Regions from separate parts of the Streptomyces sp. NPDC093510 genome, predicted to be linked through region 1. Evidence: riboswitches for the same ligand, from Rfam matches in the RefSeq annotation. Region 1 holds a riboswitch; each other region holds the start of a gene.

Region 1 (7,718 bases):
CTCGCCAGCCGAACAGGAGCGGCATGGTCCGGATGGACCTGACCATGGAGGCCGCCTCCCGGTCGGTGACCGGGACGAGGCGGTGGGCCGTGTCGCCGAGCAGTTCGGAGGCGGCGCCCGCGAGGCCGAACGAGAGCACCGCTCCGGCCGCCGGGTCGAGAACCGCCCGCACGACGGTGTCGACACCGCGCGGCACCATGCCCTGCACGACGGGCCGCAGCTCTGCGGGGGTGCCGAAGGCGTCCGTCAATTCCTGGTACGCCCGGCGCAGTTGCTCCTCGTCGGCGAGGTCGAGCCGCACCCCTCCGAGGTCGGCGCGGTGCCGCAGGTGCGGGGCCGTGGTCTTCAGGGCGACGGGGTAACCGAGGGTGCGCGCGACGTCCGCGGCGGCGTCGGGACCGGGCGCGGGCAGGGCCTGTCGTACGCGGATGCCGTAGCGCCCGAGGAGTTCGTGGGCGTCGGCCGGGGCGAGGGTCAGTCCGCGCGGGCCGCCGTCCTTGGCGAGCAGCTCCGCGATGCGCTCGGCGGCCCCGCTCTCGTCGATGTCGTCGTACTCGTGCACCCGCCCCGGCTCGGCGGCCTCGCGCCGCCACTGGGCGTACTTGACGGCTTCGGAGAGGGCACGTACGGCCCGCTCCGCGGCGGGATAGGCGGGGATGCGGTACTGCTCCGTGGCTGCGGGCGGCTCCTCCGGGGTGTCCGGCGGGGCCCCTTCCGCGGGCGGCCTGCTGGTCGGCGGGGCGGGGGCGTCGGGGCGGGTGCTGGCAGCGGCGGCCAGTGCCTCGGCGAGCCCGCCGAGCTCCACGTGCACGACGGCCACGGGCTTCGCCGGGCACCCCGCGGCGGCGGCTCGCAGCTCCGTGGCCAGTGTCTCGGGGTCCGTCGTGGCCCCGTCCTCCCCCACCCAGGGGATCGCGTTGACGATCACCGCGTCGCAGCCGTCGTACGACAGCGCCTCGGCGAGCGCGGTGCGGAAGTCGGCCGGGGTCGCCGCTGTCGTGAGGTCGCGCGGCGACAGCGGCCGCAGTCCGTCGGCGACGCACGCGTCGTACGTGAGGAGGCCGAGGGACTCGGAGTTCCCGAGGATGCCGACCCGGGGCCCGGACGGCAGCGGCTGTCCGGCGAGCAGCAGCCCCGCGTCGACCATCTCCGTGACGGTGTCGACGCGGATGACGCCCGCCTGGCGCAGCAGCGCCGAGACCGTGGCGTGGGGCAGGCGGGTGGCCTGCACGGCGTGGCCGGTCGGTGTGATGCCACTGTGCCGGGCGCCCTGGACGACGACGAGGGGCTTGGTGACCGCCGAACGCCGCGCGAGACGGGTGAACTTGCGCGGGTTGCCGATGGTCTCCAAGTACATCAGCGTGACGTCGGTGTCCGGGTCCTCGAACCAGTACTGGAGAAGGTCGTTCCCGGACACGTCCGCGCGGTTGCCGGACCCGACGAACGTGGAAAGGCCCGCGCCCCGCCGGTGCAGGCCGGACAGCAGGGCGATGCCGATCGCGCCGGACTGGGTGAACAGGCCGATGCGCCCGCGCGCGGGGGACTGCGGGGCGAGCGAGGCGTTGAGCCGTGTCTCCGGAGAGGTGTTGATGACCCCGAAGGCGTTCGGGCCGATGATGCGCATGCCGTACGACCGGGCCTGGCGCACCAGTTCGCGCTGCCGCCCGCGGCCGAGTTCGCCGCTCTCTCCGTAGCCCGCGGAGAGCACTACGAGGCCGCGCACCCCGTGCTCGCCGCATTCGGCGACAGCCTGCGGGACGCGCTCGGCGGGCACGGCGACCACGGCGAGGTCCACGGGCTCCTCGACGGCCGCCACGGAGCGGTGCGCGGGCACCCCGTCGATGTGAGCGCCCTCGGCCTCCTCTTCGAAGGCACTGTTCACCGCGTACAGGCGGCCGGTGAAGCCGGACTCCCGGAGGTTGCTCAGCACGCTGCGGCCCACGCCGCCGGGGGCCCGGCCCGCGCCGATGACGGCGACCGATCCCGGGGTGAGGAGGCGCTGCACGGACCGTCCCTCTGCGCGCTGTTCGCGGGCGCGCTGCACGGCGAGCGAGCGGTCGGTCGGCTCCAGGTCGAACTCCAGGCGGACGACGCCGTCCTCGAAGCTGCGCTTCTGCTGATAGCCCGCGTCCGTGAAGACCTTGATCATCTTGGTGTTGGCGGGCAGCACCTCGGCGGCGAAGCGCCGGATGCCGCGCTCCCTGGCGACGGCCGCGATATGTTCCAGGAGTGTGGAGGCGACGCCCCTGCCCTGGTGGGCGTCCTGCACGAGGAAGGCGACCTCGGCCTCGTCCGCGGGCGCGCTGGCGGCCATGCCGCGTTCGTCGATGCGGTCGTAGCGCACGGTGGCGATGAACTCGCCGCCCACCGTGGCCGCGAGGCCCACCCGGTCCACCTGGTCGTGGTGGGTGAAGCGGTGCACGTCCTTGGCGGACAGCCGCGGGTAGGGCGCGAAGAAGCGGTAGTACTTCGACTCGTCCGAGACCTGTTCGTAGAAGCTGACCAGGCGGTCCGCGTCCTCGGCCGTGATGGGCCTGATCCGGGCGGTGCCTCCGTCGCGCAGCACCACATCGGCTTCCCAGTGGGAGGGGTAGTCGTGCCGATCCTGCTGATCCGACGGGGTCTGCATGGGCCCAGGGTACGGGTCGCGCGCCCGCCGGGGCCGGGGCAAGCTGGGACGGGTCGCAGGCGTCGGGGGCCGGGACGCGCGTCCGGCAGAGCACCCGTGACGGCATGAGACACTGGTCTAGACAAGTGTGAGACACCTGGAAGGGCAGCAACACATGGCTGAGCGCCGCGTCAACGTCGGCTGGGCCGAGGGCCTTCACGCCCGACCCGCCTCCATCTTCGTCCGTGCGGCCACGGCCGCCGGCGTCCCCGTGACGATCGCCAAGGCCGGCGGCAACCCGGTCAACGCCGGCTCGATGCTCGCGGTGCTCGGCCTGGGCGCCCAGGGCGGCGAGGAGATCGTGCTCGCCTCCGACGCCGAGGGTGCCGACGCCGCCCTCGACCGTCTGGCGAAGCTGGTCTCGGAGGGTCTCGAGGAGCTTCCGGAGACGGTCTAGGACACGCTCCTTGCATTACGTAAATGGGGTCATCCGGAATTCCGGGTGACCCCATCGACGTATGCAATAGAGTCTTTTGTCGCTGCTCTTTGCTCTTGTCTTTGTATACGGCGTCTCCGTTAATTCCGGAGGCTCACCGTGTTTACGGCATGTTGCGAACTCCTCACACGGCCGCCCCGACGCGCATGGCGCAATCGGTGGGCGGCCGTCGCGCGTTCCGCGTGCTCGGAGGTGAGCGCCCTGGCGCGCTCGGGGTCCCTGCGGGCGACCGCGTCGAGGATCGCGGCGTGCTCGGCCCAGGACTCGACCGGCGCCGCCGGGGGCTCGACGACGTACATCCAGGCGATCTTGTGCCGGAGCTGGGTGAGCAGCGCGCTGAGCCCGGGGCTTCCGGAGGCCTGGGCGAGCGTCTCGTGGAACCACCCGCCCAGCGAGCGCAGATCCTCCCCGAGGCCGTTCCTGGCGCGCTCCTGGCCCAGCCTGACGAGTCCGCGCAGGACCTTCAGGTGCGCGTCCGTGCGGCGCTGCGCGGCACGCGCCGCGGCGAGCGGTTCGAGCAGCGTCCGCACCTCCAGGAGGTCGGCGGCCTCCTGCTCGGTGGGCTCGGCGACGCACGCGCCCGCGTGCCTGCGGGTGACGACGAAGCCCTCGGCCTCCAGGGTGCGCAGGGCCTCGCGCACGGGCACGCGGGAGACGCCGTAGCGACGCGCGAGGAGTTCCTCGGTGAGCCGGCCACCCCTTTCGTACACACCGGCGACAATGTCGTCCCGAATGGCCGTGCATACCGATTGCGCGGCAACGCGCATGACCGGACCTCCGCCTTAATCCCCGCTGAACGCGGTCGACCGACGCTCGTTCATCGACTCTATTGCAGAGCTCCGCAATTTCCGACGGCGGGCCGGAATCCATGGATATCTTTTGGCCAAGGGCGGCGGAACAACGGCAACGCGAAAGCCCCGGCTCTGGGCGAGCCGGGGCTTTCGGAGCTGTGCGGGGTCCGTCGTCCGTCAGACGCTGACGCCGTGCGAGCGGAGGTACGCGACGGGGTCGATGTCCGAGCCGTACTCCGCGCCGGTGCGGGCCTCGAAGTGGAGGTGCGGGCCGCTGGAGTTGCCGGTGGAGCCGGAGAGGCCTATCTGCTGGCCCGGGGTGACCGCCTGGCCCACGGTGACGCCCAGGGACGACATGTGGCCGTACTGGGTGTACGTGCCGTCGTTCATCTTGATGACCACGTTGTTGCCGTAGGCACCGCCCCAGCCGGCCTCGACGACGGTGCCGGAGCCGACCGCGTGGACGCTGGTGCCGGACGCCGCGTGGAAGTCGACACCGGTGTGGCTGCCGGAGGACCACATGGCGCCGCCGGTCTGGTAGCCCGTGGAGACGTACGAGCCGCTGATCGGGGAGACGTAGGTGTTCAGGCGCTTGCGCTCGGCCTCGCGGGCGGCGCGCTCCTTGGCCTCGCGCTCCTTCTTGGCCTTCGCCTTGGCCTCGGCCTCCGCCTTGCGCTTCTCCTCCGCGGCCTCCTTCTTGGCGGCCTCTTCGGCCTTCTTCGCGGCGGCGGCGTCGTCGGCGGCCTGCTGCTGCGCCGCGGCCTGCGCGTCGATGCTCGCGGCGAGCGAGTCGCCCACGGATATCGCCTGGGTGAGGCCGGTGTGCTCCATGGCCGCTTCGTCGGGGGCGGCGAGCGCCGGGGCCGCGAGGCCGCCGATGACACCGGTGGTGGTGAGCGCCGCGACACCGGCGACGTTCGCGGTGGTACGCGTGAGGCGGCTCGGACGACGGTGCTTCCCGGTGGCACGGGTGAACGCCATGTGGCGGGTGATCCTTTCCTTCCTTCTCGCCTACCGGGTTAGCTGACGGGTTCGGAGCAGGAAGGTCTCCTACGGACCCCTCACCTCGCGGCAAGGTGCCCGATTCACCCCAGGGGACATGTGGGTCCCCGGCTCCCCTGGCTCGCGCCGTACGGGGACTCGGCGATGACTGTCCGGTGCCGCGGATGCGGCGTACTGCGCGACGAACAGCCGGCTCGACGCTAAACGGGCCGACTGCAATCGACAAACAGAAGTCGTTTTTTGTAGCGCACGCCACACGGCAGACAGGCAACCACCATAGTAATTCGGACATATGGGGACCCCGATGCCTGAAGCGGTCATCGGGGTCCCGATATGTCCTGGCCGGCGAACAGCCTGACGGTCACTCAGCCGGTGACAACACTCACTTCGCCGATGCCGAGCGCCCTGACGGGCTCCTCGATCTGCGCGGCGTCCCCGACCAGGACCGTCACCAGACGGTCCGCCGGGAAGGCGTTCACGACGGCGGCAGTGGCCTCCACGGTGCCGGTGGCGGCCAGCTGTCGGTACAGCTGCGCCTGGAAGTCGTCCGGCAGGTTCTGCTCGACCTGGTCGGCGAGGGTGGCCGCCACGGAGGCCGCCATCTCGTACTTGAGCGGGGCGACGCCCACGAGGTTCTGCACGGCCACATCGCGCTCGGCGTCCGTGAGTCCCTCGGCGGCGAGGACGCGCAGGACCTTCCACAGGTCCTCCAGTGCCGGCCCCGTGTTCGGGGTGTCCACGGAGCCGCTGATGGCGAGCATGGCGGCACCCGAGCCGTCCGGCGCGGAACGCAGGACCTGACCGAACGCCCTTACACCGTAGGTGTATCCCTTCTCCTCACGAAGGACACGGTCCAGACGCGAGGTGAGGGTGCCGCCCAGGCAGTACGTGCCGAGGACCTGGGCCGGCCAGACCCGGTCGTGCCGGTCGGCCCCCACACGGCCGATCAGCAGCTGCGTCTGGACCGCTCCGGGGCGGTCCACGATGACGACGCGGCCACGGTCGTCGGCGGTCACCGGCGGCACCGGGCGCGGCTCGCCCGCGGAGCCGGTCCAGGCGCCGACGGTGTCCGCGAGGACGGCGTCCAGGTCGGTACCCGTGAGGTCACCGACCACGACGAGGGTGGCCGTGGCGGGGCGGACGTACTTCTCGTAGAAGGCACGCACCGCCGCCGAGTCGATGGCCGCGACCGTCTCCTCGGTGCCCTGGCGCGGACGCGACATGCGCGAGGTCGGCGGGAAGAGCTGCCTGGAGAGCTCCTTGGCGGCGCGGCGCGCCGGGTTGGCGGCCTCGTGCGGGATCTCGTCCAGGCGGTTGCGCACGAGCCGCTCGATCTCGCTGTCCGCGAAGGCCGGGGCCCGCAGGGCGTCGGCGAGCAGCCCGAGCGCCTTCGGGAGCCGGGAGACCGGCACCTCGAGGGAGACCCGCACGCCCGGGTGGTCGGCGTGCGCGTCGAGCGTCGCGCCGCAGCGGTCGAGCTCGGCGGCGAACTCCTCGGCGGAGTGCTTGTCGGTGCCTTCGTTGAAGGCTCTCGCCATGATCGTGGCGACGCCGTCGAGGCCCTCGGGCTCGGCGTCCAGGGGCGCGTCGAGGTTGATCTCGACGGCGACGACCTGCTGGCCGGGGCGGTGGCAGCGGAGCACGGTCAGGCCGTTGGGCAGGGTGCCGCGCTCGGGCGCCGGGAAGGCCCAGGGCTTGGCCGTGCCTGCCTGGGGCTGGGGGTGGAACTGCATCGTCGCGGCCTCGGTCACTTCGCCGCCTCCTCTTCCTCGGTGTCCTCGGCGCCGTCTTCGCCCTCGCCGGCGGCCGTCACGGGTTCGTACACGAGCACCGCGCGGTTGTCCGGGCGCAGGCGGGCCTTGGCGACCTCCTGGACCTCTTCCGCCGTGATGTCGAGCACGCGCTGGACGGCGGACAGGGCGAGCTGCGGGTCGCCGAACAGGACGGCGTACCGGCACAGTTCGTCGGCGCGGCCCGCGACCGTGCCGAGCCGGTCGAGCCACTCGCGCTCCAGCTGCGCCTGGGCGCGCTCCATCTCCTCCGGAGTGGGGCCCTCCGCGGCGAAGCGGGCCAGCTCCTCGTCCACGGCTGCCTCGATGACGGGAACCTCTACGTCACCGGAGGTCTTCACGTCCAGCCAGCCGAGCGAGGGCGCCCCGGCCAGGCGCAGCAGGCCGAAGCCCGCGGCGACAGCGGTGCGGTCCCGGCGCACGAGGCGGTTGTAGAGCCGGGAGGACTCGCCGCTGCCGAGGACGGTGAGGGCGAGGTCGGCCGCGTCGCACGCGCGCGTGCCGTCCTCCGGGAGGCGGTAGGCGGCCATCAGGGCGCGCGCCGGGACGTCCTCCTCGACGACCTCACGCAGCTCCTTGCCGATGCGCTCGGGCAGGGAGCCGTCGCGCGGCGGCTGCTTGCCGTCGTGCCCGGGGATCGACCCGAAGTACTTCTCGACCCAGGCGAGCGTCTCCTCGGGGTCGATGTCGCCGACGACCGAGAGGACGGCGTTGTTGGGCGCGTAGTACGTGCGGAAGAACGCGCGCGCGTCCTCCAGGGTGGCCGCGTCCAGGTCGGCCATGGAGCCGATCGGCGTGTGGTGGTACGGGTGGCCCTCCGGGTACGAGAGGGCGGTCAGCTTCTCGAAGGCCGTGCCGTACGGGACGTTGTCGTAGCGCTGGCGGCGCTCGTTCTTGACGACGTCGCGCTGGTTCTCCATGGACTCCTCGTCGAGCGCGGAGAGCAGTGAGCCCATCCGGTCGGCCTCGAGCCAGAGGGCGAGCTCCAACTGGTGGGCGGGCATCGTCTCGAAGTAGTTGGTGCGCTCGAA
Region 2 (7,718 bases), on a different contig from region 1:
GGGAAGGCGCTGCGACCGGCGTAGACGGCCGCGTCGTCGAGGATCTCCTCGATGCGCAGGAGCTGGTTGTACTTGGCGACGCGCTCGGAGCGGGCCGGGGCGCCGGTCTTGATCTGGCCGCAGTTGGTGGCGACGGCGAGGTCGGCGATGGTGACGTCCTCGGTCTCACCGGAGCGGTGGGACATCATGCACTTGAAGCCGTTGCGCTGGGCCATCTCGACGGCGTCAAGGGTCTCGGTCAGCGAGCCGATCTGGTTGACCTTGACGAGCAGGGCGTTGGCCGAGTTCTCCTCGATGCCGCGGGCCAGGCGCTCCGGGTTGGTGACGAACAGGTCGTCGCCCACGAGCTGCACCTTGTCGCCGAGCTTCTCGGTGATGGTGTTCCAGCCGGCCCAGTCGTCCTCGAACAGCGGGTCCTCGATGGAGACCAGCGGGTACGAGGCGACGAGCTCCGCGTAGTACTCGGTCATCTCGGCGGCCGAGCGGCTCTTGCCCTCGAACTCGTAGCTGCCGTCCTTGTAGAACTCGGACGCGGCGACGTCGAGGGCGAGCGCGATCTGCTCGCCGGGGACGTAACCGGCCTCCTTGATGGCCTCGAGGATGAGGTCGAGGGCGGCGCGGTTGGAGTCGAGGTTCGGGGCGAAGCCGCCCTCGTCGCCGAGGCCGGTGGCCAGGCCCTTGCTCTTCAGGACCTTCTTCAGCGTGTGGTAGACCTCGGTGCCCCAGCGCAGCGCCTCGGAGAAGGACTCCGCGCCGATCGGGGCGATCATGAACTCCTGGATGTCGACGTTCGAGTCGGCGTGCGACCCGCCGTTCAGGATGTTCATCATCGGGACGGGCAGCAGGTGCGCGTTCGGGCCGCCGAGGTAGCGGAACAGCGGCAGGTCGCTGGCCTCGGAGGCGGCGTGCGCGACGGCGAGCGAGACGCCGAGGATGGCGTTGGCGCCGAGCGAGGCCTTGTTGTCGGTGGCGTCCAGGTCGAACATGGCCTGGTCGATCAGGCGCTGCTCGGTGGCGTCGTAGCCGACGAGCTCCGGGCCGATCTGCTCGATGACGGCGAGGACGGCCTTCTCGACACCCTTGCCCTGGTAACGGTTGGGGTCACCGTCACGGAGTTCGATGGCCTCGAAAGCACCGGTGGAGGCACCGGACGGAACGGCGGCACGACCGGTGCTGCCGTCGTCGAGGCCGACCTCGACCTCGACCGTGGGGTTGCCTCGGGAGTCCAGGATTTCCCGGGCTACGACGACGTCGATGGACGGCACGAGCATCTCCTTCTGGGAGTGTGACGCGTAAACACGATTACGCCGGGCCGCTTCGGCCCTGCGTCTCCTGAGCCTAACCGGCCCGGAGGCTTCGGCCAGCCGACCGCCCGCCCCCTGGGACGGCACAAGGCCCAAATGGCGCGGAATCCGGGCGTAAGACCGTGTTGGTCACGTTTTCTACTCGCTAGTAGCGAACACCGGGGACTGCCGCGGGGCGGACATGGCCCCGCCCCGGTGCGTACGGGGGATACACGCACCGGGGCGGGGAGCCCGTGGGGACGGGGACGGCCGTGCGTCCGCCGAGGCACGGCCGCGACCGGGGGCCTAGCTGAGGTGCAGCTGCTGGCCCGGGTAGATGAAGTCGGCGTTGTCGATGATGTCGCCGTTGAGCTTGTAGACCTTCTGCCAGCCGCCCTTGACGTCGTGCGACTCGGCGATCTTCGACAGGGTGTCGCCCGTCTTGACCTTGTACTCGCCGTCGCCCTTCTCGACCTTCTTGCCGGTCGGGGTCTCGACGGTCTTCTTGGTCTCGGTCTGCGGCGTCGGCTGCGGCTTGGGAGCGGCCGGCTTCGGCGCGGCCTGCTGCTGCGGAGCGGCCTGCTGCTGCGTCTGCTGCGGCTGCGGCTTGCTCTGCTGCTGCGGAGCCTGCTCCTGCGAGCCGCCGCCGCTGCTGGGCGAGGCGCCCGAGAGGCCGACGCCACAGGACGGCCAGGCGCCCTTGCCCTGGCCGGCGAGGACCTTCTCGGCGATCTCGATCTGCTGGGCCTTGGAGGCCTTGTCGGCGGTCGGCGCGTACTTCGTACCGCCGTACGCGGCCCAGGTGGAGGCGGAGAACTGCACGCCACCGTAGTAACCGTTGCCGGTGTTGATGGACCAGTTGCCACCGGACTCGCACTGGGCGACGGCGTCCCACTCGGACGTGGTGGCGGCGGAGGCCGAGCCGGCCGCCATCAGCGGGGCGGCGACGGCGGCGCCGGTCACGCCGACGAGCGTGGCGACACGGGTGGCCTTGGACGGGCGGCGGTGCTTGCCCTTGCCGGAAAGCAGCATGAGTTGATCCCCTACACCGACGCCTGCGAGGTGAGCTGTCGGGTTCGGGCCGATGTGGTTGCCCGGTCGCTCTCTCACGAGTGCGACTTCACCCCTAGCCGTTTCCGGCACTTACCTTGGGTCCCCCGCTCCTGCCCACGGCGCTCTTGAGCGACGACTGTTCCCGTCCGGCCGTTGGCAGGATTCGGCGTACCGACCGGCGGGGCCCACCAGTGGCGAGCGGTCACGACCGTAGACACCCGACCCACTGAATTTCAAAGACGATCAGGGCTTCTGAGACCCATCTCTCACTCGCGCCAAACCGGACATCAGGTGCCAAGTCCCCCGCAGACGCATCGTCAATTTCCGTTACTTTTCGCCCAGATCGAGGCTCTGACCGGGGAGGATGAGGTCCGGGTCGCCTCCGACGGTCTTCTTGTTCTCGCTGTAGAGCTCGTGCCAGCCACCGTCGACCCCGAGGTCGTCCGCGATGACCGAGAGGTTGTCTCCGGAGCGCACCGTGTACGTCCCGTCGGCGACCTTCTCGGTGCGCTCACCGCCGCGCGAGGCGTGCCGTCCCGGACGGTCGCCGGAGCTGTCGCCCTCGTCCGCGCGGTCGCCGCGGTGGCGGCCTGAGGAACCGTCGGACTTCGCGGCGTCGTCCGCCGGGTCGGTCGACTTCTCGGGCGTGGGCGAAGTGGCGCCGTCGTCGCCGGACTTGCCGGACTCGCCCTTGCCGTCGGCCTTTTCGGCGTCGTCCTTGCCGCTTTCCTTGCTGCCCTTACCGCCCTTGTCGTCCTTTTCGCCGGACTCGTCGTGATTCTTGTCTCGTGCGTCCCCGCCGGAGGGCTTCTCCGAATCGGCGGAGTCCGAGGCCTCGTCGGAGGCTCCGCCGGACGACTTGTCCGTCTCCTCAGGGCTCTTGGAGTCCTTGGAGTCCTTGGAACCCTCAGAAGCCTTGGAGTCGGTCGAGTCGGGCGACTCGGGCGACTCGGGCGACTCGGGCGACTCGGAGGGCGTGGGCGCGATCGGGCCGCCCGGGTCGACGTCGGCCGCGGCGCCGTCCTGGGTGAGTCCGGCGATCGGGGCACAGCTCGGCCAGGCCGCGGTGCCCTTGTCGTCGAGGATCTTCTCCGCGACGGCGATCTGCTGCGAACGGCTGGCCTGGTCGGCGCTGGTCGCGTAGTCGAGGCCGCCGTACGCCTCCCACGTCTCCTGGGAGAGCTGGAGCCCTCCGTAGTAGCCGTTGCCGGGGTTGGCGCTCCACGCGCCGCCGCTCTCGCACTGGGCGAGCTTCTCCCACGTGGTGGTCTCGGCGGCGCTCGCGCCGGTGGCGCCGAGCAGCGGGATGGCGATGGCTGATCCGGTGACTCCTGCCGCGACGATGAGGGCCGGGGCCTGGCGGGGGCGTCGGTGACGACCATTGCCGGAGAGCATGCGGGTGCCTTTCAGGAGACTGCAGCGACGACTTGGACGCCTGGGGCGCTCAAGTCGTCGTGAACGTAGCCGCAGTCGAACGCTTGTCACAAGTCGATGCAGCGGAGATCACGTGAACATCACAGTCCTGACGGCCCGTCAGCAGGGTGTGCTCAGGACACCGTTTTCTGTGCGGTTGTGAACTCCACGGGCAGCGTGCGCAGTCCCCGCATGATCAGCCCGCCACGCCACCGCAAATCGTCGGGGTCGGCCGCCAGTTGCAGGTCGGGAAGGCGCCGCAGCAGCGTCGCGAGGGCCGTGCGGCCCTCCAGACGGGCGAGCGGGGCGCCCAGGCAGTAGTGGATTCCGTGCCCGTATCCGAGGTGCTGGTTGTCGCGGCGGGAGAGATCGAGGGTGTCGGGGTCGTCGAACCGGGCGGGGTCGCGGTCGGCCGCGGCGAGCACGACGAGGACGGGGTCGCCCGCCGCGATGTCCTGTCCGCCGATGCTGAGCGCCTCGGTCGCGAACCGCCAGGTGGCGAGCTCGACGGGCCCGTCGTAGCGGAGCAGTTCCTCGATGCCGGTCTCCAGGAGTCCGGTGTCGCCCTCGTCCAGCGCCCGCTGCAGCCGCTCGCGCTGCTCGGGGTGGGTGAGCAGCGCGTACATCCCGTTGCCGATGAGGTTGACGGTGGTCTCGAACCCGGCGAAGAGGAGGATGAAGGCCATCGCGGCGGCCTCGTTCTCGGTGAGGTGCTCGCCGTGGTCGGAGGCCTTGATGAGACCGGAGATGAGGTCGTCGCCCGGTTCGAGGCGCTTGCGGTGGATCAGCTCGGCGAGATAGCCGCGCATCTTCTTCACCGACCGCGCCACGCCGCCCCGGGGGCCTCCCCCGTGGCGGATCATCATGCCCGCCCAGTCCCGGAAGTCGTCCTGGTCCTCGCGGGGGACGCCGAGCAGGTCGCAGATGGCGTAGATGGGGAGTGGGAAGGCGAACTCGTGGATGAGGTCGGCGGTGCCCTTCTCGGCGAACCGGTCGATCAGGTCGTCGGTGAGTTCCTGCACGCGTGGCGCGAACTCGGCCACGCGGCGCGGCGTGAACGCCTTCGCGACGAGCCGGCGCAGCCGGGTGTGGTCCGGCGGGTCGATGTTGAGCAGATGCGTCATCAGCTCGGCCTTGCGCTCGCCCGGGATGCCGGTCTTGCCCTTGGCGTGGGCGGGCTCGGCGTGGTGGGCCGGGTTCTTGCTGAGCCGCTGGTCGGCGAGGGCCTGCCGCGCGTCCGCGTACCGGGTGACCAGCCAGGCCTCGACCCCGCTGGGGAGCCGCTGCCTGCTCACGGGCTCGTTGTCGCGCAGCCAGGCGTACGCGGGGTAGGGGTCGGTGGCGAACTCCCAGGTGAAGAGTTCGGGCCCCTGGGCCTCTGACGGGGTCTCCGGGGCGCTCCCCGTGGCGGACGGGTCGGTCTTTTCGGTCACTCCTCGACCGTATCCGGCCGTGGGGCCGGGGCGGAGCGCAGGTGGGCGAGGGTGGCGGCGGCCTCCTCGTCGCCCAGCTCCGCTGCCCGTGCGAACCAGTGCTCGGCGCGCGCGAGATGCAACAGGGCGGCCCTCTTCGCCGTCCAGACGGTGCCGTCGGCCCCGGCCGTCTCCAGGTATCGGACGGCTTCCGCGTACTCCCCGAGCGCCGCCAGCCGCACGCCGACGGACATCGCCCGGTCGGGTTCGCGCTCCACCACCCCGCGGTACCACTCCTTGGCGTCCGCCAGGTCCCCGGCGGTGGAGGCGAACTCCGCGAGGGACCGCATCACGTCGACGTCACCCGCCTCCCCCTGCGGCCGCAGGGCGGCCCTGGCCGCCGTGAGCAGCGGGCCGTGCGCCGCCGGGCTGTGCTTCTTCAGGCCCTGGACCATGGCCCACCAGCCGTAGTGGTCGACCATCGGGAAGTCCGGCGCGCGCAGGGCTTCCGCGACCAGCGGGCCGCAGGCCGTCCAGGTGTCCTCGCGCTCCCCCGGTACGAGCAGCCCGGCCACACCGGACCGGGGCGCGCACGCCCACGCCAACGCGTCCTCGTACGTCTCCCCCTTCACCTCCTCCCGCTCCTCGTACTCGTCCGCCACGCCCTTGAGCACCTCCAGCGGCAGCGCCCCGGCGGTCGAGTGCCGCGCCAGGTCGATCGCCGCGCGCACCAGGAGGTGGCCGAGCAGCCGCCGGCCCACGCGGCGCGCCCTGCGCCACTCCTCCCACAGGCCGGGGCCGAGGGCGAGGAACTCCGTGACGCCGAGGTCCCCGCGTCGGTGGAGGGCGTCCTCCAGGCGCGGGTCGTCGACCGTCGCGAGCCGCGCGAGCTCCGCCTCGCTCCACTCCGTGGGGACTTCGGCGGTCTGTGCAACGCTCAGGACGCGGGCGGCCGGGTGGTGCCCGAAGCGGTGCGTCTCGTACGCCTCGTCGCACATCGTCGCCAGGACCAGGACGCGGTCGTGGGTGAGCTGCGCGAGGACGCCGGGGGTGCCGGGCTCCGTGAGGTGGCCGTCGAGGTCGTCCAGCCACACGACGTGGGTGCCCGTGGCCTCGCGGCCCCGGAGCTGGGCCGGAAGGTCGCACAGGTTCGTTCCGCCGCCCGCGACGAAGACCCGGGTGTCGTCGGGGACGCTCGCCCGCAGCGCCGCCCACGCCGTGGAGGTCTTTCCGGACAGGGGCCCGCCCGTGACGATGACGAGGCCGCCGTAGTGCGCGGCCTGCTTCAGGAGGACGGACAGCTCGGCGTCGCAGTCCCTGGCGACGTACGGAGGCAGGGCCGTCGCACCGGGGAACCTGCGGGTGGGACGCACGCCGAGGCCGAGCCGGCGGAGCCCGTCGACGCGGGGCCAGCCGTCGGCGGCGGCGTGCTGGGGTGCGGATGGCGCGGGCCACGCGGGCGGCGTGTTGACGGTGACCGAGGTGACCGAGCCGATGGAGTCGGCCTGCACGACGGCGGCCTGCACACCGCCGGTGACGGAGTTCCGCGCGCCGGGGTCGGCCTGTGCCTCGGCCTCCCCCTCCTCCCCGCTTACGGGTTCCCTCCCGCTCTCGGGCTGGGCGGCGGGGTACCAGGCGGGGGGTGTGTAGTCGATGGCGAAGTCCCCTGTGAGGTCCGGGAGCTCGCCAGCACCGACAGCACCGACAGCACCGACAGCACCGGCAGCCCCGGCGGTCCCGGCAGCCCCGATGACCTCAGCCGTGTCGGGTCCGCCGTCCGTCGGCGGCGCCACGGCCCAGCGGGAGCCGGTGGAGTCGGCCACGAGGACGCGGAGTCGGTCCGCCCGCTGTCGGTCGCCGGCGTTGAGGCAGCGTTCCAGCACTCCGTACCAGAACCGCCGCAGTCGGAGCAGGTCGTCTGCCAGCATGATCGCCCGCGTCCTGTCGAGCTCGAGCGCGTTCGCGCCGACTGGGGCGCGCGACTGGCGTAGGAACGCCGTGAACCCGTCGCGGACCCAGGCCCAGCGGTTCTTGCTCCCCAGCATCGCCGCCACGAGGACATCGGCCGCCTCGGCGGCCAGCTCCTCCAACTCCGCTGTCACACAAGCCCCCACGCCCGTCGCACCACCTGGAGGGGCAACGGTACTAAGCGCCCGGGCCCGCGCCCGCCCCCTCGGCCGCCCGCACCGCGTCCCGGTAGGCCCGCGCCGCCACGCGGAGTGCTGCCTCGGGGTCGACGCCCTCCGCCTCGGCGCGCAGGGCCAGGGCGAGCAGTTCATAGCCGACGCCCTCCCCGGAGGGGACGTCGACCTCAAGGGCCGCCGTCCGTGCGCGGGATGCCAGCTTCGCGGCCAGGGCGAGGCCGGGCTGGCCGAGCGGGATGCCCTCCGTGACCGACGTGCGCTGCTTCTCCTCCGCCTTCGTGCGGAGCCAGTGCGCCTTCACGTCCTCCGGGGTGTCCGCCGAGTCGTCGCCGAAGACGTGCGGGTGGCGGTGGATGAGCTTCTCGACGATGCCGCCCGCGACGTCGTCGATGGTGAACGGCTCATCGCCGTCC
Region 3 (7,718 bases), on a different contig from region 1:
CACCTCGGACTTCCACGGTCCGACCGGTCTGGGGGAGGAGGTCCTCCCGGACTCCACGGCACCCGAGCAGAGCGAACCGGCGGCCGCCGCGTTGCTGCGTCTGTCGCGGCAGTGCGAGGGCGAGCTGACCGTGGTCGCCACCGGGCCGCTCACCAACATCGCCACGGCCCTGCTCCAGGACCCGGGCTTCGCCCACCGGGTGCGCAGGCTGGTGTTCATGGGCGGGGCCGCCCAGGTGCCGGGAAACTGCACGCCGGTCGCCGAGTTCAACGTCTGGGCGGACCCGGACGCCGCCGACATCGTGGTCTCCAGCGGCATCCCGTACACGATGGTCGGTCTCGACGCCACGCACGGCTGGCACTTCACCCACGACGACCTGGCCCGCCTGGACGCCGCGGGACCCGGCCAGGAGCTGACGGCCCGCATCATGCGCGCCTACCTGAAGGCGTACGACACACTCCGCGACCAGGGATCGTGCCCCCTGCACGACCCGCTGGCCGTCGGCGTCGCGGCCGACGAGTCCTTCGTCTCCCTCGGCTCCGGCACGGTCGTCGTCGAGTGCGCGAGCGAACTGGGCCGCGGCCAGACCGTGTTCCTGCCGGAGGCCAGGGCAGGCCGCTACAGCTACTCGGCGTCCATTCTCGACCGGGCGAAGCACCCGGGCCGGGTGGCGCTCGGCACCGGCCCGCGCGACTTCAGCGCCCACTTCATCGAGACGCTGCTGCGCCGCCCCACCGCCTGACCCGCCGGGGCGGCTCGCCCGGACGGCTCGGCCCGCCGTGCGTCCGGCCGGGCGCCGGGCCACGCTGGACCGTCAGGTCCGCGGGGCCCGATCCGGAGGTGCAGTGATGGCAGCAGCCGTGGGCGGAGCGGGGCGGCGGGTTCTCGGCGCGGGTCTTGTGGTGCTGCTGCTCGGGCTCGCCGCGGCCTGCGGCGGTGACGGCGACGAGGGGTCCGGCGGTCGTACGGCCGCCGCCCGCCCCCTCGACCTGGCGTTCACGCACCCCGGCGTGCTCGTCGGCAAGGAGCAGCTCGGGCGGGCCCGCGCCCACGTCCGGGCCGGGGAGCAGCCCTGGCTGGGGGCGTTCGAGCAGATGCGGGACAGCAAGTACGGGGCGGCGGACTACCGGGCGCGGCCGTACGCCGTGGTGGCGTGTCCGCCCGACACCCGCCCCGGCCGTGGCTGCGTCGAAGAACGTGAGGACGCCCTGGCCGCGTACACCCACGCCCTGCTCTGGAACGTCACCGGTGAACGCGCGCACGCCGAGAAGGCCGTGCAGATCATGGACGCCTGGTCGCGGGTGATCACCGGGCACACCGAGGACAACGCCGGGCTGCAGACCGCCTGGGCCGCCTCGTCCTGGGCGCGTGCCGCCGAGGCCGTGCGCTACACGTACGACGGGTGGACCGACGGGCAGCTCCTGCGCTTCGAGCGGATGCTGCGCAACGCCTACCTGCCCCTGGTCAGGGACGGGGCCGTCGAGCGCAACGGCAACTGGGACCTGGTGATGGCCGACGCCACCATGAGCATGGCCGTCTTCCTCGACGACCACGCCACGTTCGAGCGGGCTGTCGGGCACTTCAGGACGCGTGTGCCCGCGTACTTCTACCTGGAGTCGGACGGGAAGCTGCCGGTCTCCCCGCAGGGCAGCGGCCTCGACACCGCCGCCGAGCTGAAGAAGTACTGGTTCGGGCAGGGCACCTACGTCGACGGGCTCTCCCAGGAGACCTGCCGCAACTTCAAGCACGCCGGCTACTCCCTCGCGGCCGCCTCGCACCTGGCGGAGACGGCCCGCCACCAGGGCGTCGACCTGTACGGGGAGGTCAGGGACCGGCTGCGGGCCGCCTTCGAGTTCCACGCCAAGTACCAGCTGGGCGCGCGCGTGCCGCCCTGGCTGTGCGGCGGCAAGGTGCGGCGCGACCTGGGGCCCGACACGGAGGTCGGCCTGAACCACCTGCGGGGGCGGCTGCACCTGGAGATGCCGCAGACCCAGAGGTACACGGAGCAGCGGCGGCCGGAGGGGACGGACGGCCTCTTCGTGGCCTGGGAGACGCTCACGCACGCCGACAGCGCGTAGGGGTTCACGCGCCTGGGGCCGAAGTGGTTCGACGCACCCCTTCGGATGACGTAGAGTTGTGTTTACCGACGCGGGGTGGAGCAGCTCGGTAGCTCGCTGGGCTCATAACCCAGAGGTCGCAGGTTCAAATCCTGTCCCCGCTACTGAAGGCCTGAGGCCGGGAAGCATCAGCTTCCCGGCCTCAGGTGTTTCCCGGCCCCGTAACCCGGTCGGCCCGCATCAGCTCGCACCCTTCCCCCGCTGCGGGAACCCTGAGTGGAGCGCGGTGATGGGCGCGGAGGCGGCGGGAGACAAGCGGTGGGGCAGCGAGGAGGACCCGACAACAGGGGGGCCAGGGGGGCCACCGGGCCCGAGCGGACCTTCGTCCGTGTGCTGCCCCTCCTGCTCCTCGTCGTCGGTGTCCTGTACGACGCCGCGACCCCGCCGGAGTTCACCGCCGCCCCGCTCTTCACGGCGGCCCCCCTGATCGCCGCTCCCTTCTACTCGCTGCTCAACACCGTCCTGACCGGCGCGGCGGCCACGTGCGCCGTCCTCGTCCTGCACTACGGCAACAGCGTCGGCGCCCACGTGGAGGCCGTCACCGAGGTGCTCACCGTGGCGACCGTCGCCGCCCTGGCGATCGTCATCAACCGTGTCGTCCGGCGCGGCAACGACCGGCTCGCCATCGCCCGCTCCATCTCCGAGGCCACCCAGCGCGCCGTGCTGCCCGCGCCCGACCCGCGCATCGGCGGGCTCGACATCGCGGCGCGGTACGAGGCCGCGCAGGCCGACGCGTTCATCGGGGGCGATCTGTACGCGGTGCAGGACACCCCGCACGGCGTGCGGCTCATCGTCGGGGACGTACGGGGCAAGGGCATGGGCGCGGTCGCGGCGGTCGCCGTCGTCATCGGTGCCTTCCGGGAGGCCGCCGAGCAGGAGGCGAGCCTGGAGGCGGTGGCGCAGCGCCTGGAGCGGGCGCTCGCACGTGAGGGCACCCGGCGCGACGGGCTCGACGCGTTCGAGGGGTTCACGACCGCCGTGCTCGCCGAGATCCGGCACGGGGAGGGTTCCGTACGCCTGATCAACCGCGGGCACCCGCCGCCGCTGCTGCTGCGCGGTGACGGGCGGCTGTGCGTCATGTCGGCGAGCGAGCCCGCGCTGCCGCTCGGCATGGGTGATCTGGGGTTCTGGCCGGACCGGGCGGACGAGTCGGAGTTCCCGCCCGGCGCGACGCTGCTCCTCTACACGGACGGCCTGTCGGAGGCGCGCGACGCGGAGGGGGAGTTCTACGATCCCGCGGCGCGGCTCGGCGGGCGGATCTTTCCCGGCCGCGGCGGGCCGCACGCGCTGCTCGCCGCCCTCGCGGGGGAGGTGCGGCGGCACACCGGGGGCGCCATGACGGACGACATGGCGCTGCTCGCGGTGCGGCGTCCCGTCGCCGGCGATCCGGAGGTCACCACCGGTGACTGAAGGGCACCCCTCCGCATAACAACTGACACACTGTCAAGAAAATGTGAAGCTCCGGTGTTTGGTGACCCCGGGTCAACTCGCCCCGTTCCGCCCCCTCGTGTCCCGGTACGTACAGCCGGTGAGCGTTAACGATCAGCTGGAACAGCTTGGAATACGGACCCGCTGTCTATTAACGTTCGATAACGCAGCGCGGTCGTCCCAGCCGTCACTAGAGGCGGCTCCGCGCGCACGCGCCTAATCCCGCAAGGGAGCCGGGGAACCACCAACTTGGGGTGAATCGGGCATCTGTGCATCCGTGCCAGGTGTTCGTAGGAGACCTTCCTGCTCCGAACCCGTCAGCTAACCCGGTAGGCGAGAAGGAAGGAAAGGAGCGCGCCCCAGTGGCGTCCAACCGGCCTGCCCCCCGAGCCGTGTACATACCGAATGACGACGACTTCGGTTCGTACGACGAGGACTCCCTCGACGCCTTCGAGGAGTGGAACCCCACCGAGGAGTCCATCCGTCCCGTCCGCGGCAGGCACCGCGTGCACAAGAAGAGCGGCGGCGGGCTCGCGCGCAGCTCCACCGTGCTCGGCGTGGGCGTCATCGCCGCCGTCGGCGCGGGCGGCATCGCCACCGCGCAGGACGGCAAGCCGCCGGTCTCCATATCGATGCCCGACCTGCCGGGCGTGGGCGCCGTCGCGGACTCGCTGCCGGAGGCCAAGTCCCTTCCCGGCGTCGGGTCGTTGATGTCCGACGACTCGGCGGACACGAACGCGTCCGCCGTCGCGGCCCCCCTCACCGCCGCGGGTGTCAGCACCACCGACGCCGAGCAGGGCACCACCGACGCGGGCGAGGCGCTGCGCGCCCGCATCATGCAGCAGGCCGAGAACCAGCAGAACCAGGCGGACACCGCCGTGCGGACCGCGGCCGAGCAGGCCGCCGCCGAGCAGGCCGCCGAGGAAGCCGCCGACCAGCAGAAGGCGGCCGAGAAGGCCGCGGACGCCAAGGCCGCCGCCAAGAAGAAGAAGGAGGAGGAGGCCCGGAAGGCGAAGGCCGAGGCCGAGCGCCTGGCCAAGCTCGCCAAGAGCTACGCCATCCCCACCTCCTCGTACACCCTCACGTCGCACTTCGGTGACGCCGGTTCCATGTGGTCCTCCGGGCACCACACGGGTCTGGACTTCGCCGCTCCCACGGGTACCCCCCTCAAGGCGGTGCACACCGGCACCGTCAAGGAGGCCGGCTGGGCGGGGGCCTACGGCTACCGCACCGTGCTCGAACTCGAGGACGGCACGGAGGTCTGGTACTGCCACCAGTCCTCGCTCAACGTCAGCGCGGGCCAGAAGGTCAGCACGGGCGATGTGATCGGCCGCGTCGGCGCGACAGGCAACGTCACGGGCCCGCACCTCCACCTGGAGGTCCACACGCCCGGCGGCGCCGGGATCGACCCCCTCGGCTGGCTGCAGAGCAAGGGCCTGAACCCCTGACATGACCCCGCCGGTTTCGTGAGCCATACACGGAACGGAATTAGGTCTCCGGTCGGCGCGTTGAGCGACGTATGACTTCTCTTCGCCAGCTCGGCTCTTCCGACCTCGAGGTCTTCCCCCTCTCCCTCGGCGGCAACGTCTTCGGCTGGACCGCGGACCGTACGGCGTCCTTCGACGTCCTCGACGCCTACACCGCGGCCGGCGGCAACTTCATCGACACCGCCGACGTCTATTCGGCCTGGGTGGAGGGCAACCGGGGCGGCGAGTCCGAGACGCTCATCGGCGAGTGGCTGGCCGAGCGCGGCAACCGCTCCGACGTCGTCATCGCCACGAAGGCCGGCGCGCACCCCGAGTACAAGGGCCTCTCCGCCACCACCGTCAAGGGCGCGGTCGACGCTTCGCTGCGCCGCCTCGGCACCGACTACATCGACCTCTACTACACCCACTACGACGATCCGTCGGTCCCCGTCGAGGAGATCATCGGCACGCTCGACGAACTGGTCACGGCCGGCAAGGTGCGGGCGATCGCGGCCTCCAACATCAGCCCCGAGCGGCTCCAGGAGTCCCTCGACTTCTCCGACCGCGAGGGCCTCGCGCGGTACGTCGCGCTGCAGCCGCACTACAACCTCGTCTCCCGCGACACCTACGAGGGCCCGCTCCAGGAGGTCGCCTCCCGCTCCGGACTCGCGGCCGTCCCCTATTACGCGCTCGCGTCCGGCTTCCTCACCGGCAAGTACCGCCCGGGTGCGCAGGTGGAGAGCGCGCGGAGCGGCCGGGTCGAGGAGTACGTGGGGAGCGAGCGGGGCGACCGTGTCCTCGCCGCGCTCGACGAGATCGCCGCGGCGCGGGGCGCCCAGGTCGCGACCGTGGCGCTCGCCTGGCTGACGGCACAGCCCACCGTGGCGGCGCCGATCGCCTCCGCGCGCACGGTGGAGCAGCTGCCCGCCCTGCTCGCGGTCGGAGACCTGGAGCTGACGGAGCCGGAGATCGCGGCGCTGACCACCGCGTCCGCCTGACCGCCACGTCCGCCTGACCGCCATGCCCGCCTGACGCCCGGCGCTCAGCCGTCGCGGTAGGGGTTGTACGCCGGGTAGCCGTACGCCGGGTGGGGCTGCGGCTGCCCGTACGGGGGAGGGCCGTACGGCGCGTACGGCATCGGGGGCATGACCGGTGCCGTCGCCCCCGCCGCGTACGCCAGGGCGGGGCGGGCCGGCGCACGGCGCTCCCAGAGCTTTTCGAGGAGCTCCCGCTCGCGTACGACGAAGTCGGGTCCGGCCCGGCCGCGACGGCCCCGGTGGCGCAGGAACGCGAGCGACGTCGCGTACATCTGGTACTCCGCGACCGTGCGGGCCGCGGCCTTGCCCCAGGTGTACGAGGCGTAGTCGCGGGCCAGCGAGCGGGCGCGCATCGAGCCGAGCGCGTACGGCTCGGGCGGGGTGAGCCAGCCCGCCGCCGCGTACACGGGCAGCTCGGCGCGGATCATGCGCAGTTCGCGCTGCCGGGTCCAGATCGCCAGCCAGGTCAGCAGGCCGAACGACGGGAGCATGAAGAGGGCGTAGACGGTGAAGAAGCCGTACTGCCCGAAGACCGCGGAGCCGTTCCACAGCGCGTGCATGCCCATCGCGAGCAGCAGGCCGCAGAGCGGGAGCAGCACGCGGCGCACGTGCCGGCCTTCCGCCGACAGCGCGGCGATGCCGAAGCCGATGCCGGTGAGGACCGTGAACAGCGGGTGTGCGAACGGCGACATGACGACGCGCACGAAGAAGGTCGCGGCCGTCACGGAGGCGAGGCCGCTCTCGCGGCTGAGCTGGTCGGTGACGAAGGCGTTGCCCAGATAGAGGATGTTCTCGGTGAACGCGAACCCCGTCGCGGTCACCCCGGCTATGACGACGCCGTCGACGATGCCCGTGAAGTCGCGTCTGCGGAAGAGGAAGACGAGGAGCACGGCCGCCGCCTTCGCGCTCTCCTCGACGATCGGGGCGATGACGGTCGCGCCCAGGGTGTCTGCGCTGGTGGGGTCGGCGGTGGCGGTGGCTATCCAGCGGATCGCGAAGCTGTTCGCGACGATCGCTATGAGGGCGGCCGCGCAGGCGCCCCAGGAGAAGGAGAAGAGGAGGTTCCGCCAGGGGCCGGGCGCCACCCGGTCCAGCCAGCGGAACGCGGCGACGAGCAGCGGCACCGGCACGGTCGCGAGGCCGAGCCCGACCAGGAAGCCCTCGGTGCCCGTCTGCTCCCTGACCAGGGCCAGGATCACCAGGCCGGAGAGGGCGAGCAGGGTGACCAGGGCGGCCACGCGTATCGCGCGCCGCTGCCACCAGCGGACACGCCGCAGCTCCCCCGGGGCGGGCGCCTCGGGGGGTATCGGATACGCAGGACTCGTGGCCACGTCGTCGACCCTAACGAGGGTGGGGAGCGGCCGCGACGGTGCCTCAGTCCTGCGGCGGGGCGACCCGGCGGAACAGCAGGTCGTGGACGACGTGGCCCTTGTCCAGGCCCTGGCCCTCGAAGCGGGTGCGGGGGCGGAAGTCGGGGCGCGGCGCGTATCCGCCGTCGGGTCGGGTGTTCTCGAAGTCGGGGTGCGCGGTGAGCACTTCCAGCATCTGCTCGGCGTACGGCTCCCAGTCGGTGGCGCAGTGCAGCACCGCGCCGGGCTTGAGGGAGGGCGCGGCCAGCGTCAGGAACTCCGGCTGGATCAGGCGCCGCTTGTGGTGGCGGGCCTTGGGCC
Region 4 (6,938 bases), on a different contig from region 1:
GCACCCGCCCGTCGGGGCGCGCGCGGAGGGACCAGGCGGCGACCGTCGCCGGGGCGAGGCCGCGGCCTCGGAAGTCCGCGCGGGTCCAGATGTCGGCCTCCGCCGCGCGGGCGTTGGCGGCCGGGGTGTGACAGATCGACACGGGCGAGCCGTCGTGCACGGCCATCGCCCACTCCCCCGCCGCACCGGAGACCAGCTCCGCCCACTCGCCGGGCTGCCAGTTGTCGGGTCGGGTCAACTCCCTTGCCGCGGCCCGCCCTTCGGTGTCGGAGAGCAGGAGAGGCAGCGGGGCCGACCACGCCCCGGCGAGGTGGTCCGGGAAGGTGAAGCTGGGGCCGCCCCGGACCGAGACCGGGTCACCGGCGGCGGTGCGGGTGGCGGCGATCCGCACCAGGATCTCCGGCGGCCCACCCGGCACGTACGGCTGTTCCATCCCGCCGAAATGCCCACATCCGCCGGGCTCACCGCAGGTGTCGGAGGCACGGCAGGCGTCGGCGCCACCGCAGGCATGGAGAACACCGCAGGCGCCGGACTCACGGCAGACGTCGAAACCACGGCAGGCACGGAGAGCACCGCAGGCGTCGTCGGACTCACGGCAGGCGTCGGCGTCACCGCAGGCACCAACATCACCGCAAGCGTCGGGCTCACCGCACGCCTCGGAGTCACCGCACGCCTCGAAGCCACCGTGGCGGTCCACATCACCGCGGCCACCGCCCTCCCCCATAGCCGCCGCGACCTCCGCTCCCAGTGCCAGCACCCGCGCGCCCGGCGACCAGGCCATGACCGCCCGCACCGACGGGTCCATCGCCCTCGGCAGCCCCGGCCTCGGCAACCCGTCGCCGCCCCGCCCGGGCCCGTGGACCAGCCCGTGGATCACGTCCACCTCAAGGGCCAGCAGCTCTCTTTCACCCTTGTACCGCTCCATGCCTAGAAGACGATAATCCCCTCCCCACCCAACGTACGTCCTGTACATTTTTTACAGAGTCCGGCCCACTCCACGACCGGCAGAAGAGAGGCGAGTCATGAAGCGTCCGTCCGCCCACCCCTCCGCACCCTCCGCACGCCACGTACTGCCTGAGTTCACCGAACGCTCAAGCTCGGGGACGCGGACCATGGATCCGTACTCCAAGCTCCTCGAGGAGCGGATCGTCTTCCTCGGCACCCCCATCGACGCCACCTCGGCCAACGACGTGATGGCCCAGTTCATGCACCTTGAGCACCAGGCGCCCGACCGCGACATCTCGCTGTACATCAACTCCCCCGGCGGCTCCTTCAGCGCGATGACCGCGATCTACGACACGATGCGGTTCGTCAGCTGTGACGTGGAGACGATCTGCCTCGGCCAGGCCGCTTCGGGCGCCGCCGCCCTGCTCGCCGCCGGCACCCCCGGCAAACGGTTCGCGCTGCCCGGCGCGCGCGTCCTGATCCACCAGCCCGCCGTCGCCGAACCGATCCAGGGTCAGGCCACGGACTTGGCGATCCAGGCCGACGAACTCCTGCGCACCCGGCGGCTGTTGGAGGAGCTGCTCGCCCGGCACACAGGACAGAGCCGGGAGCGGGTCACCGCGGACATCGAGCGGGACAAGATTTTCGACGCCCCGGCAGCCCTGGAGTACGGCTTCGTGGACCGGATCGTCCCGAGCCGCAAGAGCTCGCTCGCCGCCCACGACCCGAGGTGAAGTGCCGATGCTGCCGCCCGAGCTGCCGCCCCTGCCCGCCCTGACCCGCGCCGAGGCGGAGTTGGTGGACCGCTATCTCGAAGTCGTCGACCTGCTGGGCCGGATCAATCCGGCCCGCGCCGAGCACACCTACGGCGGACTCCGCGCCGCCCAGGCCCTGGTGGGCCGGGTGAGCGCCCTGCGGGACGCGCTCGCCCTCATGCACCACCGGGGCGAGAGCGAGGTGCACACCCCCACACTCGCCCGGGCGCTGCGCGTTCTCGACGGCGAGCGGCGCACCGAACGGGTCACCGTGCCACCCCGGCACGGCTGCTGAAACCCCGTCGGCCAAGCCTCCCCTCGAACACGGGAACGTCCGGGGCGACTTCGAAACGGACCAGTCGGGCTACCACGGACGGCGTAGACAATCGTCCTTCGTGGCACGGTCCGAAGTTGCGCCCAGCGAGTACATCAGGGGCGGAATTACGCATTCCGTTGCTGGTCGAGCGGTCGTCAGACGGTGTCGCGGCGAGCCCGATTCGGCAGTGTCCACCTGAACAGGTCAGTCGTGAGGAGCCTCACAAAACGCCGTTTCGGCTCGGTTTTCGGGCCCATCTCGGGTCAAGATCCCTTCCGACGACAAGCCCCCGCCACAGCGGCGGGGCGGTCCGGGCGGACGCCGAGTCCTGCCGCCACCCGGATGACCGGTCGACATCGGTGCAACGGCAGGAGTGGAGGACCCAGGTACGACGGGCCCGTCCGCAAAGTCCGGACGACGCCCTTGGGGTTAAGCCGCAGAGCATGACGCGGCCGGGCATCTTCGCCTGCCCGAACCCGACAGGTCATCCTTCACAGGCGGCTGACGAAGGGTTGCGCATGACCGCGCTGAATCATGTTCCGTCGCTGCTCAGCAGGACCGGTGCCGCATCGGTCCTCACGCTCGCCGTCGTGGGCGGCACCGTCGTGGCCCCCGGGCTCACGTCGGAGGCCGAGGCAGCCACTCACGGGACCAAGGCGCTCAAGATCGCGGCGTCCAAGAAGGGCTCCCCGTACGGCTACGGGGCAGTGGGACCCAACCGGTTCGACTGCTCGGGGCTGACGCTCTACTCGTTCAAGAAGACGGGCAAGAAGCTGCCGCGCACCACCTCCGCGCAGTACAACAAGACCAAGCACATCTCCCGGTCCCAGCGGTCCCGTGGCGACCTGGTGTTCTTCCACTCCGGCCGGAACGTCTACCACGTCGGGATCTATGCGGGTAACAACCGCATCTGGCACGCCCCCAAGCGGGGAACCGTGGTGCGCCTGGAGAAGATCTGGTCCAACAGCGTCTGGTACGGCAGGGTGCGCTGACCTCGCCGCGGCCGGTTCGGCGCGCACCTCGCACCGCCAGGTGCCGGTGCTTGGAGCGCGCCGGCAGGGATACCCGTGCGCGATGGCCACCGAGTATTCCTGTACCGCGCGCAACGAAACGCCGTTGGAGCGCGCGGACCGCAACTTCGCGGAGCTGCTCCAGGAGTTGAGGGTGACGCAGACCGGCGTCCAGATCCTCTTCGCCTTCCTGCTCACCCTCGCCTTCAGTCCGCGCTTCCCGTCGCTCGACGCCTTGCAGCGCGGCACCTACGTCACGACACTGCTGCTCGCGGTGCTCGCCGCGGCGCTCTTCACGGCACCCGCCGCGCTGCACCGCTCGCTGTTCCAACAGCGGGCCAAGCCGCTCATCGTGCGGGTGTCGTCCCGGCTCGCCGCGGCCGGACTGGGCGTGCTGGTGCTGACGCTCACCGGTTCCGTGCTGCTCGTCGTCGACGTGACGGCTGGGCGGGCCGCGGGCATCGCGGCGGGCGCGGTGACGCTGCTGGTGTGCGTCGGGCTGTGGGGCGTACTGCCGCGGCTCGTGCGGCTGCCCGCGGCGCGCGCCGAGGCGCCGCCCGAGGAGGAAGCGGACATCAGGCCGTCAGGGGCCCGAGGAGGAGCACCGCGCCCAATGCGCCGAGAGCGGTGCCGGTGACGGCTTCGACGGCACGGGCGGCGCGGGGCCTGCGCAGCCACCTGCCGAGCCGGTCCACCAGCGGCGCGACGGCCGGGAACCACAGCAGGGCGAGCGCCACCCTGCGCGAGGGCTTCCTCACCAACGCCCTCGACCCCAAGGCGTCGATCATCTTCCTCGGCGTGCTGCCCCAGTTCCCGCGCGGTGGGCGAGGCAGAGCACATAGCCGCCGCCGACAATCTGGAGGGCCCTGAAGAGCGCGGGTACGGCGGCGAGCACGGCGGCCACTCCCGCCACCGCGAGGGCGGTGTGCACCAGGAGTCCCCCTGCGATGCCGACCGCGCAGGCCACCCCGGCGCGTCGTGAGGTCAGGGCATTGCGTACGAGGACGGTGAAGTCGGCGTCCGGCATGGCGACCATGCCCGCGGCGACGCCGGTGAAGGCGCGGGAGGCGGGAGTCGCCCTGCTCGTCCGGCGCCATCGCGGGGCCCGGCCGACCGACGCGGGTGAGCTGCTCGTGGGCCACGCCCGTCGGGTGCTCGACGAGATGGAGCGGGCCCGGCACGGCACGAACTGGCGCGGCTCGCGGGGCTCTGGCTCGCAGGGCTCTCCGGCGGCTGGCTGCGTGTGGGCACCTTCCAGACGGCCGGCATCCATCTGCCGCCGCCCGTCCTGACCGCCTTCCGCCGCGCCCACCCCGACGTGGAGCTGACAGTGGCGGCCCATGAGCCGCCGTTCGGTGTCGCGGCCGTCGCGGCGGGCGACATCGATCTGGCTCTCACGCACACCTACGAACCCGCCGACCCGGCGCCCCTGCCCGCCGCCGTGTCGGCCGAGCCGGTCCTGGTCGAGGAGCTGGTCCTGGTGACCCGGCCGGGGCACGCGCTCGCGAGCGGCACGGCGCGGCTGCCGCTCGCCGACCTCGCCGACCTCGCCGGGCAGCCGCTGATCGGCATGGCCCGGCGCACCCGCCCCGGCAGGCGGTGGAGCGGGCCCTCGCGGAGGCCGGTGCGGCGGCCGCCGAGCTCGTCCAGACGCCCAGGTACGCACTGGTCTGTGCGCTGGCCGGCGCGGGGCTCGGGGTCGCCGTGGTGCCGGAGATGGTGGCGCGTACCGCTCGACGCCCGTCGGGACGCGGCTCCTGGAACCGGGCGACCTGCGGCGCACCGTCTCCGTCCTGTACCGCACCGATGAGTCCGGTCCCGCCGCGGAATCCTTCCGCGAGCTGCTGCGCGGAGTTTTCGGGCGGTCGGCGGGCGCGGCCTGACGGGGCGCCGCCGCGTGGTCACTGCGTGGTGTCGGTCAGTGCGTGGTGTCGCGGTGCTCGCGCTGTACGGGTGCCCGCCAGGGCAGCGCGATCCACACGGTCTTGCCGCCCTCGTCGGTGGGGCTGACCGAGAGCCTGCCGCCGCACTCCGCGGTCAGCCAGCGGATGATGACCATGCCGCGGCCGTTGTCCTGCTGGACGGCCGCGGGGAGCCGCCTGGGGTAGCGCGGGTGGCTGTCGGTGACGCCGATGCGGAGCTGCTCGTCGCGGTCCAGTTCGACGTCCACGGTGAAGGTGGGCGACTGGCCCCGGGTGTGCTGCACGGCGTTCGTGGCGAGTTCGGAGACGATGAGTCTGATCGTGTCGGCCACCTCGGCGTCGCCGGACAGCCCCCATTCCGAGAGCACGCGCGAGACGTATTTACGGGCGGCGGGCACCGAGGCGGGATCGCTCGGCAGGGTGACGGAGGCTTCCTGGTGGTCTGCCATGACGACGCTGTCCCTTTCCCACCGGGACCGGTCTCCGACTCTCGGCGGATGACTCGAGGACAGTCCCGGACTGGTGCTTCGCGCCAGCCTGCCACTCCTTGGCCGGTCACGGGTGGCGATCCACCGAGATGTGCATATATCTGTCGCTCGAAGCGGTGAACTCTGCTACGACCGACCGTATTTGGGCGGGGGGCCGGTACTTCCTCTAATCTCGCGTACTGCCCCGCCCTGCCGCCGGGAGTTCCGACGGCCCCGTCCGGAAGGAGTCGGGCATGCAGTACGGCCCCGCGGTGCGCCGTCGTCAGCTCGGCGCCGCCCTGCGCGCCCTGCGCACGCAAGCGGGGCTCACCAGCAGTGAGGCCGCGGCACGCGTCGGCTGGCACCAGTCCAAGGTGAGCCGGATCGAGACGGGCCGCAGCGGTGTGAAGGCCGCCGACGTGCGGCTGCTGCTCGAGGCGTATCAGGTGAAGGACCCGCAGCGCAGCGAGCTGCTCATCGCGTTCGCCGGTTCCGACGATCCCGGCACGGGGCGTCATCATTGGTGGAAGGCATATCGCGATCTGCTGCCGGCCACCTATCGCGATTTCATCAGTCTGGAGTCGCAGGCGAGTTGGGTGCGCACTCTCGAGACCAGCGTGGTGCCCGGCTTGTTGCAGACCCCCGACTACGCGCGGGCGGTGACGCGGGCCGCGCTCGGCGGGCTGCCGGAAACGCAGGTCGACGCGCTGGTGGAGGTCCGGCTCGCCCGTCAGGACGTGCTGCGCGCGGAGCCGCCGCTGCGGCTGAGCGTGGTGATGGACGAGGCGGTGCTGCGGCGGCCGGTGGGCGGGAAACAGGTCTTCGCGGGACAGCTGACCCGATTGAGGCAGGTGTCCCACATGCCCCACGTTCGACTTCAGGTGTTGCCGTTCGCCGCGGGTGAGCATGTCGGCCTGATCGGTCCTTTCGTTATTTTTTCATTTCCGGACATTGCTGATCTGGATGTGGTTGTTCTCGACCATTTGACGAGTAGCCTCTACCTCGAACGGAAAGAAGACCTCCGCGCGTACACGGAGGCCTTCAACTCCCTTCAGGTACAAGCGCTCTCACCCGAGGACTCAACGAATTTGATCGCCGGGCTATGTGACGGCGCGTAAGGAGGCGCAATGACCGCAATGCCTCGGTACGTACCTTCCAGCACAAGAATTAAAGGTGCGCGGTGGCAGCGCAGCAGCTACAGCAACGGAATGAACAACTGCGTCGAGACCACCACACTCGACTCGGCTCCGCTGACCGGCCTGTGTGCCGTGCGTGACTCCAAGAACACCGCAGGGCCCGCCCTGCTCTTCTCCCCCGGCCCCTGGGAGACGTTCCTCACCTGCCTCCGGTAAGCAGATCCGGCCCTTCGCGGGCCCGGCACGTTTCACCGGGGTGCACTGCGGCTGATCACCCGTACCGCACCGGCGATCTGCTCGTCGGTGAGATCGGCGCGGGCGGTCAGCCGCAGCCGCGAGATGCCGTCCGGCACCGACGGCGGCCGGAAGCAGCCCACGGCCAGCCCC

What was found. A riboswitch is a leader RNA that binds a small molecule or an ion and turns the genes downstream of it on or off. The one in region 1 is predicted to bind cyclic di-AMP.
Region 2: another riboswitch for cyclic di-AMP. It lies ahead of AB0N81_RS33995 (transglycosylase family protein); the one in region 1 lies ahead of AB0N81_RS27530 (M23 family metallopeptidase).
Region 3: another riboswitch for cyclic di-AMP. It lies ahead of AB0N81_RS37885 (M23 family metallopeptidase); the one in region 1 lies ahead of AB0N81_RS27530 (M23 family metallopeptidase).
Region 4: another riboswitch for cyclic di-AMP. It lies ahead of AB0N81_RS41505 (C40 family peptidase); the one in region 1 lies ahead of AB0N81_RS27530 (M23 family metallopeptidase).

The regions. Positions count from the first base shown of each region.
Region 1 is NZ_JBFBEE010000018.1:39,048-46,765, forward strand. Features, by position in the region: gene AB0N81_RS27515 (GNAT family N-acetyltransferase) at 1-2,629, opposite strand, end outside; gene AB0N81_RS27520 (HPr family phosphocarrier protein) at 2,784-3,065, shown strand; gene AB0N81_RS27525 (GntR family transcriptional regulator) at 3,185-3,871, opposite strand; gene AB0N81_RS27530 (M23 family metallopeptidase) at 4,073-4,876, opposite strand; cyclic di-AMP (ydaO/yuaA leader) riboswitch at 4,889-5,051, opposite strand; gene AB0N81_RS27535 (pitrilysin family protein) at 5,263-6,648, opposite strand; gene AB0N81_RS27540 (pitrilysin family protein) at 6,645-7,718, opposite strand, start outside.
Region 2 is NZ_JBFBEE010000028.1:34,552-42,269, forward strand. Features, by position in the region: gene eno (phosphopyruvate hydratase) at 1-1,265, opposite strand, end outside; gene AB0N81_RS33995 (transglycosylase family protein) at 1,590-2,315, opposite strand; cyclic di-AMP (ydaO/yuaA leader) riboswitch at 2,320-2,468, opposite strand; gene AB0N81_RS34000 (transglycosylase family protein) at 2,664-3,731, opposite strand; gene AB0N81_RS34005 (cytochrome P450) at 3,884-5,182, opposite strand; gene AB0N81_RS34010 (hypothetical protein) at 5,179-7,263, opposite strand; gene AB0N81_RS34015 (nucleoside triphosphate pyrophosphohydrolase) at 7,307-7,718, opposite strand, start outside.
Region 3 is NZ_JBFBEE010000036.1:51,670-59,387, forward strand. Features, by position in the region: gene AB0N81_RS37865 (nucleoside hydrolase) at 1-742, shown strand, start outside; gene AB0N81_RS37870 (alginate lyase family protein) at 849-2,078, shown strand; tRNA gene AB0N81_RS37875 (tRNA-Met) at 2,148-2,221, shown strand; gene AB0N81_RS37880 (PP2C family protein-serine/threonine phosphatase) at 2,376-3,527, shown strand; cyclic di-AMP (ydaO/yuaA leader) riboswitch at 3,749-3,896, shown strand; gene AB0N81_RS37885 (M23 family metallopeptidase) at 3,938-4,993, shown strand; gene AB0N81_RS37890 (aldo/keto reductase) at 5,065-6,009, shown strand; gene AB0N81_RS37895 (PrsW family intramembrane metalloprotease) at 6,054-7,379, opposite strand; gene trmB (tRNA (guanosine(46)-N7)-methyltransferase TrmB) at 7,423-7,718, opposite strand, start outside.
Region 4 is NZ_JBFBEE010000053.1:181-7,118, reverse strand. Features, by position in the region: gene AB0N81_RS41520 (GNAT family N-acetyltransferase) at 1-925, opposite strand, end outside; gene AB0N81_RS41515 (ATP-dependent Clp protease proteolytic subunit) at 1,023-1,679, shown strand; gene AB0N81_RS41510 (hypothetical protein) at 1,687-1,995, shown strand; cyclic di-AMP (ydaO/yuaA leader) riboswitch at 2,355-2,531, shown strand; gene AB0N81_RS41505 (C40 family peptidase) at 2,535-3,008, shown strand; gene AB0N81_RS41500 (DUF6328 family protein) at 3,091-3,663, shown strand; gene AB0N81_RS41495 (hypothetical protein) at 3,602-3,814, opposite strand; gene AB0N81_RS41490 (LysE family transporter) at 3,811-4,053, opposite strand; partial or broken gene AB0N81_RS41485 (LysR substrate-binding domain-containing protein) at 4,088-4,909, shown strand; gene AB0N81_RS41480 (ATP-binding protein) at 4,945-5,397, opposite strand; gene AB0N81_RS41475 (helix-turn-helix transcriptional regulator) at 5,670-6,533, shown strand; gene AB0N81_RS41470 (DUF397 domain-containing protein) at 6,543-6,767, shown strand; partial or broken gene AB0N81_RS41465 (aminotransferase class I/II-fold pyridoxal phosphate-dependent enzyme) at 6,800-6,938, opposite strand, start outside.